Regions from separate parts of the Streptomyces sp. NPDC002730 genome, predicted to be linked through region 1. Evidence: riboswitches for the same ligand, from Rfam matches in the RefSeq annotation. Region 1 holds a riboswitch; each other region holds the start of a gene.
What was found. A riboswitch is a leader RNA that binds a small molecule or an ion and turns the genes downstream of it on or off. The one in region 1 is predicted to bind cyclic di-AMP.
Positions count from the first base shown of each region.

Region 2: it holds a riboswitch for cyclic di-AMP, as region 1 does, so the genes downstream of both, ACFYXH_RS33480 (peptidoglycan DD-metalloendopeptidase family protein) here and ACFYXH_RS16170 (M23 family metallopeptidase) in region 1, are expected to answer to the same signal.
Region 3: it holds a riboswitch for cyclic di-AMP, as region 1 does, so the genes downstream of both, ACFYXH_RS01620 (NlpC/P60 family protein) here and ACFYXH_RS16170 (M23 family metallopeptidase) in region 1, are expected to answer to the same signal.
Region 4: it holds a riboswitch for cyclic di-AMP, as region 1 does, so the genes downstream of both, ACFYXH_RS25970 (C40 family peptidase) here and ACFYXH_RS16170 (M23 family metallopeptidase) in region 1, are expected to answer to the same signal.

Region 1 is NZ_JBIAQG010000005.1:526,182-531,047, reverse strand. It holds gene ACFYXH_RS16175 (aldo/keto reductase) at 1-670, opposite strand, end outside; gene ACFYXH_RS16170 (M23 family metallopeptidase) at 768-1,838, opposite strand; cyclic di-AMP (ydaO/yuaA leader) riboswitch at 1,850-2,005, opposite strand; gene ACFYXH_RS16165 (PP2C family protein-serine/threonine phosphatase) at 2,221-3,438, opposite strand; tRNA gene ACFYXH_RS16160 (tRNA-Met) at 3,583-3,656, opposite strand; gene ACFYXH_RS16155 (hypothetical protein) at 3,844-4,866, opposite strand, start outside.
Region 2 is NZ_JBIAQG010000015.1:119,510-124,375, reverse strand. It holds gene ACFYXH_RS33500 (carbohydrate kinase family protein) at 1-161, shown strand, start outside; gene ACFYXH_RS33495 (hypothetical protein) at 188-526, opposite strand; gene ACFYXH_RS33490 (hypothetical protein) at 574-729, opposite strand; gene ACFYXH_RS33485 (SGNH/GDSL hydrolase family protein) at 747-1,538, opposite strand; gene ACFYXH_RS33480 (peptidoglycan DD-metalloendopeptidase family protein) at 1,709-2,722, opposite strand; cyclic di-AMP (ydaO/yuaA leader) riboswitch at 2,727-2,881, opposite strand; gene ACFYXH_RS33475 (alpha-galactosidase) at 3,281-4,866, opposite strand, start outside.
Region 3 is NZ_JBIAQG010000001.1:315,054-319,919, forward strand. It holds gene ACFYXH_RS01615 (hypothetical protein) at 1-184, shown strand, start outside; gene ACFYXH_RS01620 (NlpC/P60 family protein) at 331-1,524, opposite strand; cyclic di-AMP (ydaO/yuaA leader) riboswitch at 1,526-1,691, opposite strand; gene pcrA (DNA helicase PcrA) at 2,002-4,443, shown strand; gene ACFYXH_RS01630 (peptidoglycan DD-metalloendopeptidase family protein) at 4,520-4,866, opposite strand, start outside.
Region 4 is NZ_JBIAQG010000010.1:265,325-270,190, forward strand. It holds gene ACFYXH_RS25960 (ATP-dependent Clp protease proteolytic subunit) at 1-611, shown strand, start outside; gene ACFYXH_RS25965 (hypothetical protein) at 619-927, shown strand; cyclic di-AMP (ydaO/yuaA leader) riboswitch at 1,244-1,428, shown strand; gene ACFYXH_RS25970 (C40 family peptidase) at 1,432-1,914, shown strand; gene ACFYXH_RS25975 (LysE family translocator) at 2,020-2,649, opposite strand; gene ACFYXH_RS25980 (LysR family transcriptional regulator) at 2,732-3,643, shown strand; gene ACFYXH_RS25985 (ATP-binding protein) at 3,661-4,092, opposite strand; gene ACFYXH_RS25990 (helix-turn-helix domain-containing protein) at 4,371-4,866, shown strand, end outside.

The DNA.
Region 1 (4,866 bases):
GCCGGTACTTGCCGGTGAGGAAGCCGGAGGCGAGCGAGTAGTACGGGACGGCGGCGAGACCGGCGCGGGCGGCCGTCTCCTGGCGCTCGCCCTCGTACGTCTCGCGCGAGACGAGGTTGTAGTGCGGCTGCAGCACGGAATAGCGGGCCAGCCCCTCGCGCTCCGAGAAGTCCAGGGACGCCTGGAGCCGCTCGACGCTGAGGTTGGAGGTGGCGATGGCGCGGACCTTGCCGTCCTTCACCAGCTGGTCGAGGGCGGTGATGATCTCCTCGACGGGGACGGCCGGGTCGTCGAAGTGCGTGTAGTACAGGTCGATGTAGTCGGTACGCAGCCGGCGCAGCGACTCCTCGGCCGCGGCCGCGATATTGGTGGCGGAGAGGCCCCTGTACTGAGGGTGGGCGCCGACCTTGGTGGCGACGACGACCTCGGAACGGTTGCCGCGCGCGGCAAGCCAGTTGCCGATGACGGTCTCGGACTCGCCGCCCTCGTTGCCCGGCCCCCATGCGGAGTAGACGTCGGCGGTGTCGATGAAGTTGCCGCCGGCGGCCACGTACGCGTCGAGCACGGCGAAGGACTGCGTCTCGTCGGCGGTCCAGCCGAAGACATTGCCGCCGAGGCAGAGCGGAAAGACGGCCAGGCCTGACGAGCCAAGGGTACGGAGGGAAGTCATACCTTGATCAACAGCCAGACCGGGCCGCGCTATTCCGTTTACGCCAGGACTGCCGTGAACTGCTCACGCCAGGACTGCCGGGCACTGCGGCGCTCGATCAGACAGTGAGGCCCTTGCCCTGGAGCCAGGCCATCGGGTCGATGCCCGAACCGCCCGGGGTGTGCACCTCAAGGTGCAGATGCGGGCCCGTGACATTGCCGGTCGCGCCCACGCGGCCGATCGTCTCGCCCGTCGTCACCTTCTGGCCCACGCTGACCGACATCGACGACTGGTGGCAGTACCAGACCTCCGTACCGTCCTCGAGCTCCAGGACCGTGCGGTAGCCGTACGAGCCTGACCAGCCCGCCGACTTGACGGTGCCGCCGTGCACCGCCTTGACCGGCGTGCCCGTCGGGGCGGCGAAGTCCAGGCCGGTGTGGTAGCCCGAGGACCACATGGAGCCGGCCTCGCCGAAGGTGGAGGTGATCGTGTACGCGGAGGTGGGCAGCGCGAAGTTCGCGGCCAGCTTGGCGAGCCGCTCCGCCTCCGCCTTGGCCTCCGCGGCCGCCTCGGCCTTCTGCTTCGCGGCCTCGGCCTTCGCCTCCGCCGCCGTCTGCTGCTGCTTCGCCTCCGCCGCGGCCTTCTCGGCGGCGAGCTTCTCCGCGGCCGACTTGGCCTCGGCGTCCGCCTCGGCCCGCTGCTGATCGGCCTGCTGAAGGATGCGGGCGCGCAGGGCCTCACCGGCGCCGGCGGCGCCCGTCTCCGCGTCCGCCTCGGTGCCGTCGTCCGCGGCGAGGGTCATCGCCGTGAGCGGCGAGGCGTTCGCGTTCCCCGACTGCGCGTCGGCGCCGTCGGACATGAAGGCGCCCACACCCGGCAGTGACGCGGCGTCGGGCAGCTTGTCCTTGATCGAGTCCGGAAGGTCCGGCAGCGATATGGAGACCGGCGGCTTGTCCTGCGCGCTGGCCATGCCGCCCGCGCCGACCGCTGCGATCACACCGACGCCGAGCACCGTGGAGCTGCGGGCGAGTCCGCCGCGCTGCTTCATGACACGGTGCCGACCGCGCACCGGACGAACGGAGTCCTCGGTGGGGTTCCATTCCTCCCATGCCCGCTCCGCTACGTCGTCGCCGAAGAAGTCGGATTGAAAGGGGGTTTCGGGTGCGGGGGCAGGGCTGTTGGACGCCACGGAGGCGTACTCCTTTCCTTCCTTCTCGCCTACCGGGTTAGCTGACGGGTTCGGAGCAGGAAGGTCTCCTACGAGCGCTTCGACCGCGAACAAAGCGGCAAAAGGTGCCCGATTCACCCCAATTGGTGGTTCCCCGGTTCCCTTGCGGGATTCGGCGCGTGCGCACGGTGCCGTCTCTTGCGACGGCTGGGACAACCGCGCTGCGTTATCGAACGTTAATAGACGCCAGGGCCGGATTCCAAGCTGTTCCGACTAATCATTAAAGACATTGGCCTGGACTTACCGGGACACAAGCGGCCGGAGTCGGGCGACTTGATCGATGCCCGGACCGCACCGCACTTCTGACGGTGCTTCACATGTTATGCGGAGGGGTGTCCTTCGACTACACACGGTACTGGCCCGTGTCTTCCTGCTCCCCTTTGATCACGCCTACGGTCCTGCGGCGCTCCGGCTGCCCGTCGAGCGGGCGGCTGACCGCCAGCAGCGCCATGTCGTCGTTGGGACCGCCACCCGTATGCAGGCGTACATCGTCGACGATCGCGTCCAGCAGATCCTCGGGGCCGGCGAAGAGCCGGCCGCCGAGCCGCTCGACGGGGTTGTAGAAGGCACCGTCCGCGTCGCGCGCCTCGGTCACCCCGTCGGTGTAGAGGAGCAGCGTGGCCCCGGCCGGGAGCGGATACTCGTCCGCCAGGTCCGGCAAGATCCCCAGATCACCCATTCCCAGCGGCAGCGCGTGCTCGGTCGGCTCCAGCTTGTCCAGATCGCCGCCGGCGTGCAGCACCAGCGGCTCCGGATGGCCACGGTTCACCACCCGCACCACGCCCGCGCCATGCGGAATCTCGGCGAGTACGGCGGTGGTGAACCCCTCGAACACGTCCAGGCTCCCCCGCCTCGTCCCCTCGCGCGTGAGCGCCCGCTCCAGGCGCCCGGCGACGCCCTCGATCGATCTCTCCTGCTCGGCGGCCTCCCGGAACGCCCCGATGACCACGGCCACGGCCTCGACCGCCCCCATCCCCTTGCCCCGGACGTCGCCCACGACCAGCCGCACACCGTGCGGAGTGTCCTGCACGGCGAAGAGGTCGCCGCCGATGAACGCGTCCGCCTGCGCCGCCTCGTACCGCGCGGCGATCTGCAGCCCGCCGATCCGGTCGGCGGGGGTGGGCAGCACGGCGCGCTGCGCGGTCTCGGCGATGTCGCGGGCGGAGGCCAGGCGCCTGCCGCTGAGCCGGACCACCCGGTTGATGAAGAGTGCCAGGCCGGCGACGGTGACCACGGTGAACAGCTCGGTGTTCGCCGGGGTCAGGGTCAGGGTCCCGTTGTAGACGTGCAGACCCAGCACACTGACGACGGCGGCGATGCCGGTCAGCAAGGTGGCGGGAAAGGAGAAGAACGGCGCGGCGATCAGCGGAGCGGCGGCGAAGAGCGGAGATGCGGTGTACTCGGACGGGGTGAGGAGATCGAAGATCACGCCGGCAATGATCATCAGCGAGGGCAGCGCGAGGACAAGACGGTGAGCGCTGGCGCCGCCGTCCTGCTCTCGCTGCCCCACCAGTGATCTCCTGACCAGTCCAGCCACGGCTGCGGAAAGTACCGCGCTCATCCCAGGTTGGCCGTAGCCGCGCCGGGCTGCGACTCTCCGTCGGCCAACCGGGCGACGCCGACGGTTGGGGCCGAGTACGGACGGTTGGGGCCGGGTACGACAGTGGCCCGGCACTCTGATCGAGTGCCGGGCCACTGGCTGCAGTAGCGGGGACAGGATTTGAACCTGCGACCTCTGGGTTATGAGCCCAGCGAGCTACCGAGCTGCTCCACCCCGCGTCGGTGAACACAACCTTACGCCATCCGGAGCAAGATCAAATCCATTTTATGAGGCGGTCTGCTCCGAAGCCTCTCCGAAGGCTCTCCGTATGGCTGTGGCCCACGCTGCGCAGCACCCTCGCCGCCGGCCGTCCCGCGACGGACGAGGAACTGCTGAGGGTGCTGCGCAGCGGCAATGCGCGCTGTTTCAGCGGCGGCGCAGGCGGAGTGCGGTGAGCGCGCCGCCGGCCGCGATCAGCACCGCGGCCGTGATCGCCGCGTACCAGGTGGAGCTGGACGATCCGGTGCTGGCAAGGGCGCCGGTGGTGGTGACGGAGTCGTTCGCGACGGCCGCCGCCGAGGTCGTGGCGGACGCGGACGGGGTGCCGGACGGCGTCGCGGACGCGGTCGGGGAGGGCGAGGCGGACGCGGTCGAGGACGGGTTCGCGGTCGGCTTGCCGCTCGGGGCGGTGCCGCGCTCGGGGGCGACCGTGATTCTGCCCTGGGCCCCCAGGAACGGATGGATGTTGCCCTCGGTGAGCGAGGTCGTCGCCTGCAGCGTGAGCTTGACCGGCTTCTGGATGCCCTTGAAGTCGATGACGCTCACGCGAAGGCGGGCGCGGTGCATGACGTAGCTCTTGCGGATGTCCGCCAGCTGCCACTTCTCCTCGCCCGCGAACTTCTTGACCCTGGTGTACCTGCCGTCCTCGCCGAGCTCATCGATCACCAGCTCAGGGATCTTCCCCGTGGAGCCGGGCTCCTCGACGACCTCCAGGGTGGTCCTCAGGTCGGAGTCGAAGGTCACCCCGCCCTTGAGCTGGTGGACGATGTCGACGTTGCCCGTCGTGCCGGGCTTGATGGGAGCGTTCTCGTCGGTCTCGAGCGTCATGGAGGCGGGCCCGGTGCTGATCTTCGGGCTGGCCTCGAAGACCAGGGTGTCGTCGTTCTGGCGCTGGGTGTTCTCGGCCAGGTCGTCGGCCAGGAGCTTCAGATTGCCGTTGTTGGAGGGGTAGTTCTTGCCGAGGCCGACGGAGACCTTCCAGCTCAGCTCACCCTTGGCAGGCACCGAGAACGCGGCGTTCCTGCCCTTCTCGGCCGGGTAGAACATGCCCTGCGCGCCCGCGTCCTGCTGCCCGACGAACTCGTCCGTGGCCGGGGCGTTCACCGGCTGCACGTCGAAGACGATGTGCGAGGCCGCGATGGGGCTCGCGCCGTCCGTGTCGCCGATCAT
Region 2 (4,866 bases), on a different contig from region 1:
GTGACGCCTATGTCTGCGGCTTTCTGTTCGGGCAGCTGTCGGGCCGCGACCTGGAGGAGAGCGCGAGGCTGGGCGCGGTGGCCGGCGCCCATGCCTGTACGGGCGAGGGCAGTACGGCGCTGATCGGACCGGCCGAACTCCTGTCGTCGGCCGTGGTCTGACGCACCGGTTCGTACGTCGCTGTGCCTCAGCCGTCGTACGGGGCGGGGAAGGCGATCCCTGTCAGCCTCGCCGACGCCTGCCACAACCGGCACGCGACCGCGGGATCCTGAGCCCGCGCGGAGAACGCGGTCCGCTGCGGCGGGCCTCTGAAGGAGCCGAGGCCGGACGGGCCGTAGTACTCGCCGGGCCGCACCTCCGGGTCGGCGGCGGCCCGCAGCACCGGCAGCGCGCCGCCTGCCGCGTACGAACCGAAGGTACGCACCGGGGAGTTGACGATCCGGGTGACCCAGCGGCCGCGGGCCCGCCCGCGGCAGGCGTCATAGCGATGTTCGCTCTGCAGATCGGCGAAGTCGAGGCGGGGCACTGCTCTGCGCCATGCTGGTGACGGTGACGACCCGGCTGCGCAGACGGTCAGCAGCCGTTCCACGGCGGCCGCTCCGGGTCGCGGGTGCCGAGCAGCAGCCGCGCTCCGGCTCCGGCGAGTCCCGTAGCGACCGCGAAGCCGATCCCGCGGTTGGCACCGGTGACCGGGGCCGTACGCCCGGTCAGCCGGGGCAGGTCTGCCATGCCCCAACCATCCGCTGTCACAGAGGCAGCAGATTCGGGCGCTTGGCCTCGACATGGTCGCCGGAGCTCTCACCGCGCAGCCGTCGCCCGATCCACGGCACCAGGTGCTCACGCGCCCAGTTGATGTCGTCGCGGCGCACCTCGAGCGGTCCGCGCGGCGGCAGGGGCGGCCACGCCTGGTCGGGGTCGGCCGGCACCTCGAGTCCGAGCACCTGGGCGGCACGCAGTGCGACCCTGGTGTGGCCCTCGGGCGACAGATGCAGCCGGTCGGCGTCCCAAGCCCGCCTCTCCTGGATGGACTTGAGCGACCACAGGTCGAGTACGGGGCAGTCGTAACGGTCGGCGATGGCCCGTACATGCGCGGTGTACGTGGCGATCTTGCCGCGCAGATGGCGCAGTACCGGCACTCCGCGGGTGTCGAAACCGGTGGTCACCATGACGGTGCCGACCGAATCGGTGAGGTCGGCGACTGCCCGCTCGAAGCGCTCGGCCACGTCGTCGGGGTTGCTGCCGGGCCGAATGATGTCATTGCCGCCGGCGCAGAAAGTCACCAGATCCGGGGCGAGTTCCTTTGCCCGCGGCACCTGTTCCTCGACGATCTGGTCGAGGAGACGGCCGCGTACGGCGAGGTTGGCGTACCGGAAGGTGTGCTCCGGCATTCGGTCGTCGAGCAGGACCGCGAACCGGTCCGCCCAGCCGACGTATGTCCCGTCGGGGCCCGGGTCTCCGACGCCCTCGGTGAAACTGTCACCGATCGCCGCGTACGACCCGAATACGCCACTGTTCTCTGTTCTCGAATCGTCTGCCACGAGAACTCATTTTTCCCTTACGGATGTGACCTACGCGACCGTAAGGAGGGGTTGACGAGGGGTGATATATACCACCGGTCAAGATTCATCCAACCCGGAATACGCCGACTCCCCCCGCGCCGCGGGCGGCGGCACGAGGGGAGGACGGGACACTGCGTACGTCGGACGGATCAGATGGAGACGCCGTGCTGACGCAGGTAGGCCAGCGGGTCGATGTCCGAGCCATAGCCGGGGCCGGTGCGGATCTCGAAGTGCAGGTGCGGGCCAGTGGAGTTGCCGGTGGTACCGGAGAGGCCGATCTGCTGGCCGCCGCTCACGCTCTGGCCTGATGCGACGGAGAGGGCGGAGAGGTGGGCGTACTGCGAGTAGGTGCCGTCGCTGTGCTGGATGACGATCTGGTTGCCGTACGCACCGGCCCAGCCGGCGGAGACGACGGTGCCCGGGCCGACCGCCTTGACGGTCGTGCCGGTGGACGCCGCGAAGTCGAGACCGGTGTGGTAGCCGCTGGACCACATGGCGCCGGCGAGGTGGTACGGGGTGATGACGGTCGCGCCGTCGACGGGGGCGGCGAAGCCGGAGGCGCTGGTCTGGGCGGCGTTGCCGCCTGCCGAGCCACCGGACGAGGACTGCGCGGAGGACTGCACCACCGAGCCCGAGTCCGAGGAACCCGAGTCCGAGGAACCTGAGTCCGAGGAACCCGAGGGCGCCTTCGAGGAGGACGCCTTCGACGAGGACCGGTCCGGGCTCGACGGGTGCTGCGACTTTTCGGGCGCCTTCGCCTTCGACTTCGCGCCGAGGGTGAGCTTGAGGCCCGGGTGGATCAGCGACGGGTTGTCGCCGACGGCCTCGCGGTTGTCCTGGTACAGCTTCTTCCAGCCGCCGGGGACACCGTGCTCGTCGGCGATCTTGGACAGGTAGTCGCCGGGGACGACGGAGTACGTGGTGGGAGAGGCCTTCTTCTGCGCCACGTGGGCCGCGGCGGCGGACCCGGCGGAGAAGGGGGAGGACGGGGCGGCGGTCACGGCCTTTTCCGGCGCCACGGCCGGAGCGGTCTTTCCTGCCGCGTGGGCGCCTGCGGCACCTATCAGCGGCAGGGCGATGGCGGCGCCACCCGTACCGGCGGCGACGAATCCGCGCGTGATCGGGCTGACCTTGGGGCGGCGGTGCTTACCCTTCTTGGGCATGGCGAATTCCTCTCCGGCGCCGGCGAGGTGAGCTGTCGGGTTCGGGCTGGAGATGCCCGGCCGCGCAGTTGCGCGACTTCACCCCAAGCCGTCCGGAAGTCCGGAATCGGCGTATCACCTGGGTCCCCCGCTCCTGCCACACATGGGTGGGTGGAATTCCGGTCGGCGGCAGGATTAGGCGTTCCGTCCGGATTGGTCGTGACCGTAAACGAATGGGCGTACCGGAACAAGCTGTCGCTTTCGCCCGTCAATGATCCCTGTGATATCGGTGCGAAATTCCCGTAACCCTCCGTAAATCAATGATCTTCACCGTCCGCCCCGGAAACGGAATTCACCCCTGCCGCCCCACCACACACCGTCACGAATATGATCCCGCTCACGGCCATGCACCGTCCGCCTTGCGGACGGGGCACGTTATCCCGAATCGACCAATTCGGACAGAACCGTCATTTAATGACGATCGCCCAGTTATGGCATACAGCCCTACTTACCCCTCCAATTCATGCCACGCCCGCAGGAAATCCCTCCGCGGCTCACTGCCCTTGTCCAGGGGGCACATCAGCGGCGTCGCAGCCGGATCGCCGTGGCGTCCATGTCGCCCTTCAGTCCGGTGTGCAGCCCGTGGTGCAGGAGCACGGATCCGCGGTGTACGACGCCCGTGTCCAGGCACTCGTACGCGGCTGCCGGATCGAGCCCGCGCAGCCTGAGCCTGGGCGGCTGTTCGCCGTAGTGCTGTGCCTGGAGCCAGGCGAGAACGACGTTCTCGTCGCCGCGTACGTACTGCACGGCGCTCAGTCCGCCCTCCGGCGCCCGCAGCCGGTACAGCTCGCCGTGCTGAACCACCGGCCTGACCTTCTTGTAGAGCTCCACCCAGCCGTGCGCCTCGGCGAGCTCCTCCGCGTTCCACTCGGTGAGATCGCCACCGACTCCGAGCACTCCTGCCATGGCGCTCACAAAGCGGAAGCGGAGCGTACTGATGCGGCCGTTGAGCTGGACATTGGGACTGTCGGTCACCCAGGCCGCCATGACCCGTGCCGGGTGCAGCTGGGTGAAGCCCTGCTGGATGGCGAGCCGGTCCAGCGGATCGGTGTTGTCGGAGGTCCACACCTGATCGGTCCGGGACAGAATTCCGAGGTCGATCCGGCCACCGCCGCCCGAGCAGGACTCGAAGGCGACCGAGGGATGCGCGGCGCGCAGCCGGTCGAGGAGTGCGTACAGCGCCTGCACATGCTCGACCCACAGCTTCTGCGGATATGTCTCGCCGGGCCAGCCGGCGTCCGTGAAGCAGCGGTTGAAGTCCCATTTCACATAGTCGATGGGCGCGCTGCCGAGCAGTCCGTCCAACTGCTCCCAGAGGTAGGCCTGTACGTCCTCGCGCGCGAGGTTCAGTACGAGCTGGTTGCGGAACTCCGTCCGTGCCCGGCCCGGGTGGTGCTGCACCCAGTCGGGGTGCGCGCGGTAGAGATCGCTGTCGGCGTTGACCATCTCCGGTTCGACCCAGATCCCGAACTGCATGCCCAGCGCGTGCACTTCGTCGGCAAGCGGCTTCAGTCCCTGCGGGAAGCGCTCGGCGTTGGGTGTCCAGTCGCCCAGTCCGGCGCGGTCGCTGGTGCGCTGCCCGAACCACGCATCGTCCACCACGAACAGTTCGACGCCCAGGGCCGCGGCCCGCTGCGCGAGTGCCCGCTGCTGCTCCTCGGAAATGTCGAAGCCGGTGGCCTCCCAGGAGTTGTAGAGCACCGGCCGCTCGGCCTGAGCGTCCGGGATCACATGCGCCAGCTGCCAGGCGTGCCAGGCCCTGCTGGCTCCGCCGAACCCTCCTTCGCTCCACAGTCCGGCGAAGACGGGCGAGGTGTACGACTGGCCCGGTGCGAGCCGCAGCAGCCCGGAGTCGTCGTAGCCGGCTCCGCCGGTGATCTGTACGAGTCCGTCGGGCAGCTGCGCCACGGAGATCCGCCAGGACCCGGACCAGCCGAGCGCGGCGCCGTACACCTCGCCCCGCTCCTCCGTAGCCCCCTCCGCGTCCAGCGCGACCCAGGGCAGATGCTGGTGGCCGGTGTGGCCGCGCCTGCTGCTCAGCACCTTCTCGCCGTACGTCAGCTCCGACCGTACGAGCAGCGACTCTGCCGCCCACCGGCCGTGCA
Region 3 (4,866 bases), on a different contig from region 1:
CCTCAACCAGGCGGACGACCAGGCGGTGAACAACCTCAAGATCGGCATCAAGCTGGCGGTGCTGATCGTGATCCTGGGCCTGGTGTATGTGAAGCGGGACGAGGAGAAGGTGGAGAAGGCGCTGTTCGGGGCGGTGGGCGGACTGACGGTCGCGAACATCTTCATCGCCACGCTCTGGACGTGAGAACGCCGCTCCCGATGTGAGAGCGGCGTTCTCCGTACGTGGCACGTCTTCCGTACGTGGTCTTCCGTACGTGGCCTTCCGTGCTGGGAACGCCCGGGCGCGGTCGGGTCCGGGCGTTCCCCTTGTTCGCTGTGCCAGTTGTTCCGCTATGCCGGACGCACGCTGCCGTAGATCGGCATGTAGTAGATCGACTCCTCGCGGACGTTCGCGCCGGGCTTGGGCGCGTGGATCATCTTGCCGTCGCCGATGTAGATGCCGACGTGGCTGATGTCGTCGTAGAAGAAGACCAGGTCGCCCGGGAGCAGATCCTGTGTCGCGATCCGCTTGCCGACCTTCACCTGGTCCCAGGTGGTGCGCGGCAGATCCACGCCGGCCGCCTTCCAGGCGGCCTGGGTCAGTCCCGAGCAGTCGTACGAGCTCGGCCCCGTGGCGCCCCAGACGTACGGCTTGCCCATCTGCGAGCGGGCGAACGAGAGGACCTTGTCGGCCTTGGCCGCGTACGCACCACCGCTGGAGCCGGTGCCTGTACCCGTACCTGTGCTGGTGTCGCCGCCCGGCTGCTGCGCCTGCTCCCGGCGCTTGCGCTCCGCCTCCGCGTCGGCCCGGGCCTTCGCCTCCTCCTTGGCCTTGGCCTCGGCCTTGCGGCGCGCCACTTCCTCCTTCTCGCGCTCGATCGCCGCGAGCCGCGCCTTCTCCTCGGCGGTCAGCTTCGACAGCAGCGAACGCGCCTCGCTCAGCTTCGCCTGGACTTCCTGCTTGCTGGTGCGCAGCGCCTTCTGGGAGTCCGTGAGCGACTCGAGGCTCTTCGTCGCCTCCGCGCGTTGCTTGGCGGCTGCGGCCCGCTGGGTCTCGTAGTCGTCGATGACGGTGCGCTGACGGTCGGTCATCCGGTCCATCAGCTGTGTCTGGTCGAAGTACGCCTGCGGGCTGTCCGCGAGCAGCAGGGCGGCGGTCGGGGTGACCGCGCCCGTGCGGTACTGCGCGGCCGCGTAGTTGCCGAGCGTGCGCCGGGACTCGTTCAGCTTGTCCGTGCGCTTCGCGGCGTCGTCGAGCAGCTGGTCGACCTCGCGCCGCTTCTCGTCGGTGGATTCCTTGGCCTTGTTGTACTTCTCGGTCGCGGTGCCGGCCTGCCGGTACAGGTCGTCGACCTTCTTCTGCACCTCTTCGACGGAGGGCTTCGGCTCGGTGGGCGCGGCGTTGGCGCTCTGCGTGGACAGCAGGGTGACGGAGGCGAGGGCAGCCGTCGTGAACCCGACGGCGGGGGAGTTGGTGCGTAGTCCTGCCATTCCGGCAATTCCGGTACGGGTACGCGGTTTGCGATGCGACGCCAAGGCCGGCATCTCCTTCTTCCGTGGACCGCCTACCGGGTTAGCTGTCGGGTTCGGGCGGAACGGAAGGTCGCCCTACGGACCGAGGGGGGAACGGTCCGATTCACCCCAGGTTGTGCATGGTGGGTCCCCGGCTCCGAACTCCCGTGAAGAGAGCTCGAATTCGGCGCAGGCCGCCCGATTCGGCGCGAGTCGCCAGGGGGGTACGGGCCGCCTGATCGAGCACGCTAGCCAACTCGTGTGGTTGCTGTGAAGGTTGATGTTCGATATGTCCGATACATTTTCGTGACCTTCGCGGCTGAGTGAGGAGTCGCTCACGGGCCGGTGCCGCGTGACAGCGCAGCGGAGCGGCCTGATCGCGTAGCGTCGTCGGGCTCGTCGTCGGTCTCGTCACCCGAGTCGCTGCCCGAGTCGTGCCGGAGCCGCTCTCGGAGTCGTATCGCAATGCGGCCGCGGGCTGTCAGTGCGGCGGCCTAGACTCGTAGAGCGATGAGCAGCCTCTTTGACGACAGCTTCCTGGCGGACCTCCAGCCCAGCGCGGAGCAGCACCCGCCACCGCCCGAGGACTCGGCCCCGGAGGAGATCCCGGACGATCTCTTCCAGGGTGCATTTGACGTGCCTCCGGCCAGGGACCCGTACTACCGCGACGGCGCCCCGCGCACCGTCGTGGACCCCGCCGCCCTGCTCGAGGGGCTGAACGAGCAGCAGCGTGCCGCCGTTGTGCACACCGGGTCGCCGCTGCTCATCGTGGCCGGCGCCGGGTCCGGCAAGACCCGGGTGCTGACCCACCGGATCGCGCATCTGCTGGGGACCCGCAGCGTGCACCCCGGCCAGATACTGGCGATCACCTTCACCAACAAGGCCGCCGGCGAGATGAAGGACCGCGTCGAGCAGCTCGTCGGGCCGCGCGCAAACGCCATGTGGGTCATGACCTTCCACAGCGCGTGCGTCCGCATCCTGCGCCGGGAGTCCAAGAAGCTCGGCTTCACCTCGTCGTTCTCGATCTACGACGCCGCCGACTCCAAGCGACTGATGGCACTGGTCTGCCGCGATCTGGACCTCGACCCCAAGAAGTTCCCGCCGAAGTCCTTCAGCGCGAAGATCTCGAATCTGAAGAACGAGCTGATCGACGAGGAGACCTTCGCCGACCAGGCCGTCGACGGTTTCGAGAAGACGCTCGCCGAGGCCTACCGCATGTACCAGGCGAGGCTGCGCGAGGCCAATGCCCTGGACTTCGACGACATCATCATGACCACCGTCCACCTCCTCCAGGCCTTCCCGGACGTCGCCGAGCACTACCAGCGGCGCTTCCGGCACGTCCTGGTGGACGAGTACCAGGACACCAACCACGCTCAGTACACGCTCGTACGCGAGCTGGTGGGGACGGGCTACGAGGACCTGCCTCCGGCCGAGCTCTGCGTGGTCGGCGACGCCGACCAGTCGATCTACGCCTTCCGCGGCGCGACCATCCGTAACATCCTCCAGTTCGAGGAGGACTACCCGGACGCGACGACGATCCTGCTCGAGCAGAACTACCGCTCGACGCAGACGATCCTCTCCGCCGCCAACGCCGTCATCGAGCGGAACGAAAGCCGCCGGCCCAAGAACCTCTGGACCAACGCCGGCGCCGGCGCGCAGATCACGGGCTATGTCGCGGACACCGAGCACGACGAGGCGCAGTTCGTTGCCGACGAGATCGACCGGCTGACGGACGCGGGCGACGCGAAGGCCGGCGACGTCGCCGTCTTCTACCGTACGAACGCCCAGTCCCGTGTCTTCGAAGAGATCTTCATCCGGGTCGGGCTGCCGTACAAGGTCGTCGGCGGAGTGCGCTTCTACGAGCGCAAGGAGGTCCGGGACGTCCTCGCGTATCTGCGGGTCCTCGCCAACCCCGAGGACAATGTCCCGCTGCGCCGGATCCTCAACGTCCCCAAGCGGGGTATCGGCGACCGCGCGGAGGCGATGATCGACGCGCTCGCGCTGCGCGAGAAGATCACTTTCCCGCAGGCGCTGCGCCGTGTGGACGAGGCGTACGGCATGGCGGCCCGCTCCGCCAACGCCGTGAAGCGCTTCAACGTGCTCATGGAGGAGCTGCGTACGGTCGTCGACTCGGGCGCGGGTCCGGCGGTGGTGCTGGAGGCCGTCCTCGAGCGGACCGGATATCTCGCCGAGCTGCAGGCATCCACCGACCCGCAGGACGAGACCCGTATCGAGAACCTTCAGGAACTGGCCGCCGTGGCGCTCGAGTTCGAGCAGGAGCGCGGCGAGGAGGACGGTGCGGGCACGCTCGCAGAGTTCTTGGAGAAGGTGGCGCTCGTCGCCGACTCCGACCAGATCCCGGACGAGGACGAGGATGGATCCGGTGTCATCACGCTGATGACGCTGCACACCGCCAAGGGCCTGGAATTCCCTGTGGTGTTCCTGACCGGCATGGAGGACGGCGTCTTCCCGCATATGCGTGCCCTCGGCCAGGCGAAGGAGCTGGAGGAGGAGCGGCGGCTGGCGTACGTCGGCATCACGCGCGCCCGCGAGCGCCTCTATCTGACGCGGTCGTCGATGCGCAGTGCGTGGGGTCAGCCCTCGTACAACCCGCCGTCGCGGTTCCTGGAGGAGATCCCGGGCCGCCACCTGGAGTGGAAGCGGACGGGCCCGATGGCCGCGCCCGCCGGTCCGACGTCCGGCATCGCCTCGTCGCTGTCGTCGTCGCGCTCACGGTCGGGCGGTGGTGCTTCGGGATTCGCCACGCGGCGTACGAGCGACAAGCCGGTGATCGCGCTGGTCGTCGGCGACAGGGTCACGCACGACCAGTTCGGTCTGGGGACCGTGGTGGAGGTGACGGGGTCGGGGGCGGACGCACAGGCGACGATCGATTTCGGGGACACCAAGCCGAAGCGGCTGCTGCTGCGGTACGCGCCGGTCGAGAAGCTGTAGCGGGCTTCGTCGCTTCGTCGTTACGTCGCTTCGGCGGGTCGTCGCTGCGGCGGGTTGTCGTTACGCCGCTTGGTCGTTACGTCGGGTCGAGGCCGTGGCTGCGAAGCCACGGCAGCGGGTCGATCGCCGAGCCGCCGCCTGGCCGGACCTCGAAGTGGAGGTGCGGTCCGGTGGAGTTGCCGGAGTTGCCCGAGTACGCGATGACGTCACCGGCCTTGATCGAACCGGAGCGGATCTTGGTGCTGCTGAGGTGGCAGTACCAGGTCTCGGTGCCGTCGGGCGCGGTCACGATGGCCATGTTGCCGTAGGCGCTGTTCCACTGCGTACGGACGGTCCCGTCGGTCGCGGCCATCACCTCGGTGCCGTACGACACCGGGAAGTCGATGCCGGTGTGCACGGACATCCAGTTGACGCCGGCCTGGC
Region 4 (4,866 bases), on a different contig from region 1:
TCCTGCCCGAGTTCACCGAGCGCACCAGTGCGGGATCCCGCACCCGCGACCCGTACTCGAAGCTGCTCGAGGAGCGGATCATCTTCCTCGGGACCGCCGTCGACGACACCTCCGCCAACGACGTGATCGCGCAGTTCCTGCATCTCGAGTACGCCGCCCCGGACCGGGACATCAGCCTGTACATCAACTCCCCCGGCGGCTCGCTCAGCGCCATGTCCGCGATCTACGACACGATGCAGGTGATCACCTGTGACGTGGAGACGACCTGCCTGGGCCAGGCCGCCTCAACCGCCGCACTGCTGCTCGCCGCCGGCGCCCCGGGCAAGCGGATGGCGCTGCCCGGCGCCCGGATCGTCGTCCAGCAGCCCGCCATCGAGGAGCAGTTGCGGGGCCAGCCGTCCGATCTGGAGATCGAGGCACAGGAGTTGCTGCGGCTGCGTGCCCAACTCGCCGGGATGCTCGTACGTCACACCGGCCAGACCCCGGAGCGGATCGCCGCCGACCTGGAGCGCGACAAGATCTTCGACGCCGAGGACGCCAAGGCGTACGGCCTGGTGGACCACGTCATCAAGAACCGCAAGACCTCGCTCATCAACCCCGGTGCGCGGTGAGCGCCCGATGCTGCCACCCGAACTGCCGCCGCTGCCCGCGCTGACCCGCGCCGAGGCCGACTTCATCGACAGCTATCTCGAGGTCGTCGATCTGCTGGGGCGGATCAACCCGGCCCGCGCCACGCACACCTACGGCGCACTGCGCGCGGCACAGGCCCTGCTCGGCCGGGCCGCCGCGCTCAAGGACGCGCTGACGCTGATGCATATGCGCGGCGAGAGCGAAGTGCATGCGGCAACACTCGCCGAAGCGCTCAGGGTGCTCGACGGCGAGCGCAGGGCGGGCCGGGTGACGATGCCGCCCGCTTCCATGAGTTGACGGATCCTCCACTCCCGTCTACCGCCATCGGGGTACCGCGTAGCCTCCCTCATTCGGTGTAGTCGCGATCCAAACGGCGGTACCGCACAACTTGCGCAACCCGACTACCGATCTAGCGGAATAGGCCGTTCCGCTGCTGGTGGGGCGTTCGTCAGGCGTCGCGGACCGATCACCGAAACGGCCCTGTCCACCCGAACAGGTCAGGGGTGACGAGACTCACATACCGTCGTTTCGCACGGAAATCCGGCATGGCATGAGTCAAGATCCCTGGGACGACAAGCCCCCGCCACCTCGGCGGGGCGGTCCGGGCGGACGCTGAGTCCTGCCGCCGCTCCGGATGTCTGGTCGACAGAAGTGCATCGGCAGGAGTGGAGGACCCAAGCAGGACGGGGTGGCCGGGCAGTCCGGTCGTCCCTAGGGGTGAAGCCGCATCAGCGGCCGGGCATCTTCGTCCGTCCGAACCCGACAGGTCATCCTTCACAGGCGGTTGACGAAGGGTTGCGCATGACTGCGCAGATTCATGTCCCGTCTCTGACCATGATGTCCCGGGCGGGTGCCGTATCGGCCCTGACTCTTGCCGCCGTCGGCGGCACACTGGTGGCGCCGGGCGCCACTACCGAAGCCAACGCGGCCACGGCCTATGCGAGCAAGGCACTCAAAGTGGCCGCATCGAAGAGGGGATCGCCGTACAGGTACGGCGCCACGGGCCCGCACCGGTTCGACTGCTCGGGCCTGACGCTCTACTCGTACAAGAACGTCGGCAAGAAGCTGCCACGCACCGCCCAGCAGCAGTACAACAGGACCAAGCATGTCTCGGCCGCCTCCCGGCAGCGCGGGGACCTGGTCTTCTTCCACTCCGGAAGCTCCGTCTACCACGTGGGGATCTACGCCGGCGGCGGCAAGATCTGGCACTCGCCCAAGACCGGCAGCGTGGTGCGGCTGGAGAAGATCTGGACGAAGCGCGTCTGGTACGGCCGGGTGCGCTGACGACCGGCGGCTCACCGCTCACGTCTCGCCGCTCTCGGCTGATCGCTCACGGTCCGCCGGTCGTCGACGGTTGTCGGCGACCGGCGGACCGGGCCGGCCGAAGGCTCAGTGCGCCAGCGGCTCGGCCAGCAGCGTCACGCCCAGCGCAGTGAGGGCCCCACCGGTGACGCCTTCCACGGCCCGGGTCGTGCGCGGGCGGCGCAGCCATTGACCGAGGCGGTCCACCAGCAGTGCCACCAGCGGGAACCAGAGCAGAGCCATGACGACGACGATGGCGGCGAGCAGGAAGGTGCGCGTCAGCACCGGAACGCCGTCCGGCACGAACTGCGGGAGCAGGCTGAGAAAGAGCACCGGCGCCTTTGGATTGAGGACGTTGGTGAGGAAGCCCTGCCGCAGACTGCGCCCCGTGCCGCCGGCCGGCTGCCCCTCCGGGTCCTGCGCAGCAAGCTGCGGACGCAGTGCGCCGCGCACCGCCCGTACACCCAGATAGAGCACATAGGCCCCGCCCGCGATCTGTAGCGTCCGGTACAGCACCGGCACGGCGACCAGCACAGCCGCGAGCCCCGCGACCGCCAGCGCGGTGTGCACCAGCAGTCCACCCGCGACACCGACGGCGCAGGCCACACCCGCACGCCGGGAGGCGAGGGCGTTGCGTACGACGACGGTGAAATCCGCGCCCGGCATGGCGACCATGCCCGCGGCGACCCCGGTGAAAGCAACCAGTTGTGCGTCCATGCCCGCCATCCTGGACCTGCACAGGCCTTAACGTGTACTTGCAATCTTCATGGTCTGCCTAAAGCAATGCTTAAGAGGTGGCATGTACGACCCGACGCGGCTGGCGGCGCTGGTGGCGGTCGCGGAGGCCGGTTCGATCACCCGCGCCGCCGCCCGACTGGGCTACACCGCACCCGCGCTCTCCCAGCAGCTGGCCAAGCTGGAGCGGGAGGCGGGGGCGACCCTGCTGGTGCGGCACCATCGCGGGGCACGGTTGACCGCCGCGGGCGAGCTGCTGGCAGCACGGGCCCGCCGAGTGCTGGACGAGATGGACCGGGCACGGCACGAGCTGGCGCGGCTGGCCGGTCTCTCCGGCGGACGCCTGCGCGTCGGCACCTTCACCACGGTCGGCATCCATCTGCTGCCGCCGGTTCTGAGCGCCTTCCGCCGGGCCCATCCGGATGTGGAACTGACCGTCGCGGAGTACGAGCCGCCGGGCGGGGTCCTGGCGGTGGCGGCCGGCGATGTCGATCTGGCGCTGACGCATGCGTACGAACCGGCCGAGCCGGCTCCACCGCCGTCGGGGGTGGTTCTGGAACCACTGCTCGTGGAGGAGTTGGTGCTGGTGACGGCGCCCGGTCATGCGCTGGCGGGCGGCTCGAGCAGGCTGCCGGTGGCCGATCTCGCAGGACAGCCGCTGATCAGCAGCGCACCCTCGCATCCGCCGCGCAAGGGCGTGGAAGGAGCGTTGGCGCGGGCCGGGGCGACTCCCGCTGTGGTGGTCGAGTCACCGGGCTATGCGCTGGTGTGCGCGCTGGTCAGTGCGGGGCTCGGCGTGGCGGTGGTGCCGGAGATGGTCGCCGCGATGGCCGCGACGCCGCTCGGTGTACGGCAGTTGGAGCCGGCGGACTTCCGACGGACGATCTCGGTCGCACATCGGGGCGAGGAATCGTCTCCCGCGGCCGATTCGCTGCGGGCTCTGCTGCGTGGCGCGTTCGGCCGCGCGGGGAGCTGACTGCCGGACAGCGGTGATCAGTTCTGGACCGGGACGATCCACGGCAGGGCGATCCACACGGTCTTGCCGCCCTCGGGGGTCGGTGCGACGGAGAGCTCTCCGCCGCACTCGGCGGTCAGGCTGCGGATGATCACCATGCCGCGGCCGTTGTCCTGGCGTACGGCTGCGGGCAGCCGCTGCGGCCAGCGCGGGTGGCTGTCGGTGACGCCGATGCGAAGCTGCTCGTCCCGATCGAGACGGAGGTCCACGGTGAAGGTCGGCGACTGGCCGAAGGTGTGCTGGACGGCATTGGTGGCGAGTTCGGACACGATCAGCCGCACCGTGTCGACGGCCTCGGTCTCGATGGGCAGACCCCATTCGGCGATGACGTCTGTGGCGTATCTCCGGGCGGCGGAGACCGAGGCTGGATCGCTCGGCAGGGTGACGGAGGCTTCCTGATGGTCTGCCATGGCGACGCTGTCCCTTTCCCACCGGGCCGGCTCCGACTCGTAGCGGATGAAATGCGAGGGCGGCCACGGATTGCGCTTCGCGCCAGAGTGCCACTGATCGTGCCGTCGAGGGCGGCGATCCACCAAGATATGCATATATCTGTCGCTCGAAGCAGTGAACTCTGCTACGCGAGACCGTATTTGGGCAGAGACCCGCACTTTGGTCCCGGCCGGAAGGTCAGTGCGACGGAAGTACAGCCGGAAGGACAGCAAGCCGGAAGGACGGGAAGGAGCGGGCGATGCAGCACGGTCCCGCGGTACGCCGCCGCAAGCTCGGCGAGGAGTTGCGGAGGCTGCGCCTGGCCGCGAGCCTCACCAGCCGGGACGCCGCACAACTCGCCGGCTGGCACCAGTCGAAGGTGAGCCGGATCGAGACCGGTATCAGCGGGGTCAAGGCGTCGGATGTGACCCTGCTGCTGGATGTGTACACAGTGGCTGATCCTCAACTGCGCACGCTGCTCGAGACCTTGGCGGGTGCGGCCGACGGCATGGGCAGCGGCTGGTGGCATGCGTACCGCGGGCTGCTCCCGCCCGAGTACCGGGACTTCATCAGTTTGGAGGACCAGGCCTGCGCCGCGCGGACGCTGGAGACCTCGGTGGTGCCCGGGCTGCTGCAGACCCCGGACTATGCGCGCGCGGTGACCCGGGCGGCACTGGCGGATCTGCCCGCCACGACGGTGAACTCGCTGGTGGAGGTGAGGCTGACCCGCCAGTCGGTACTCCGCGCGGAGAAGC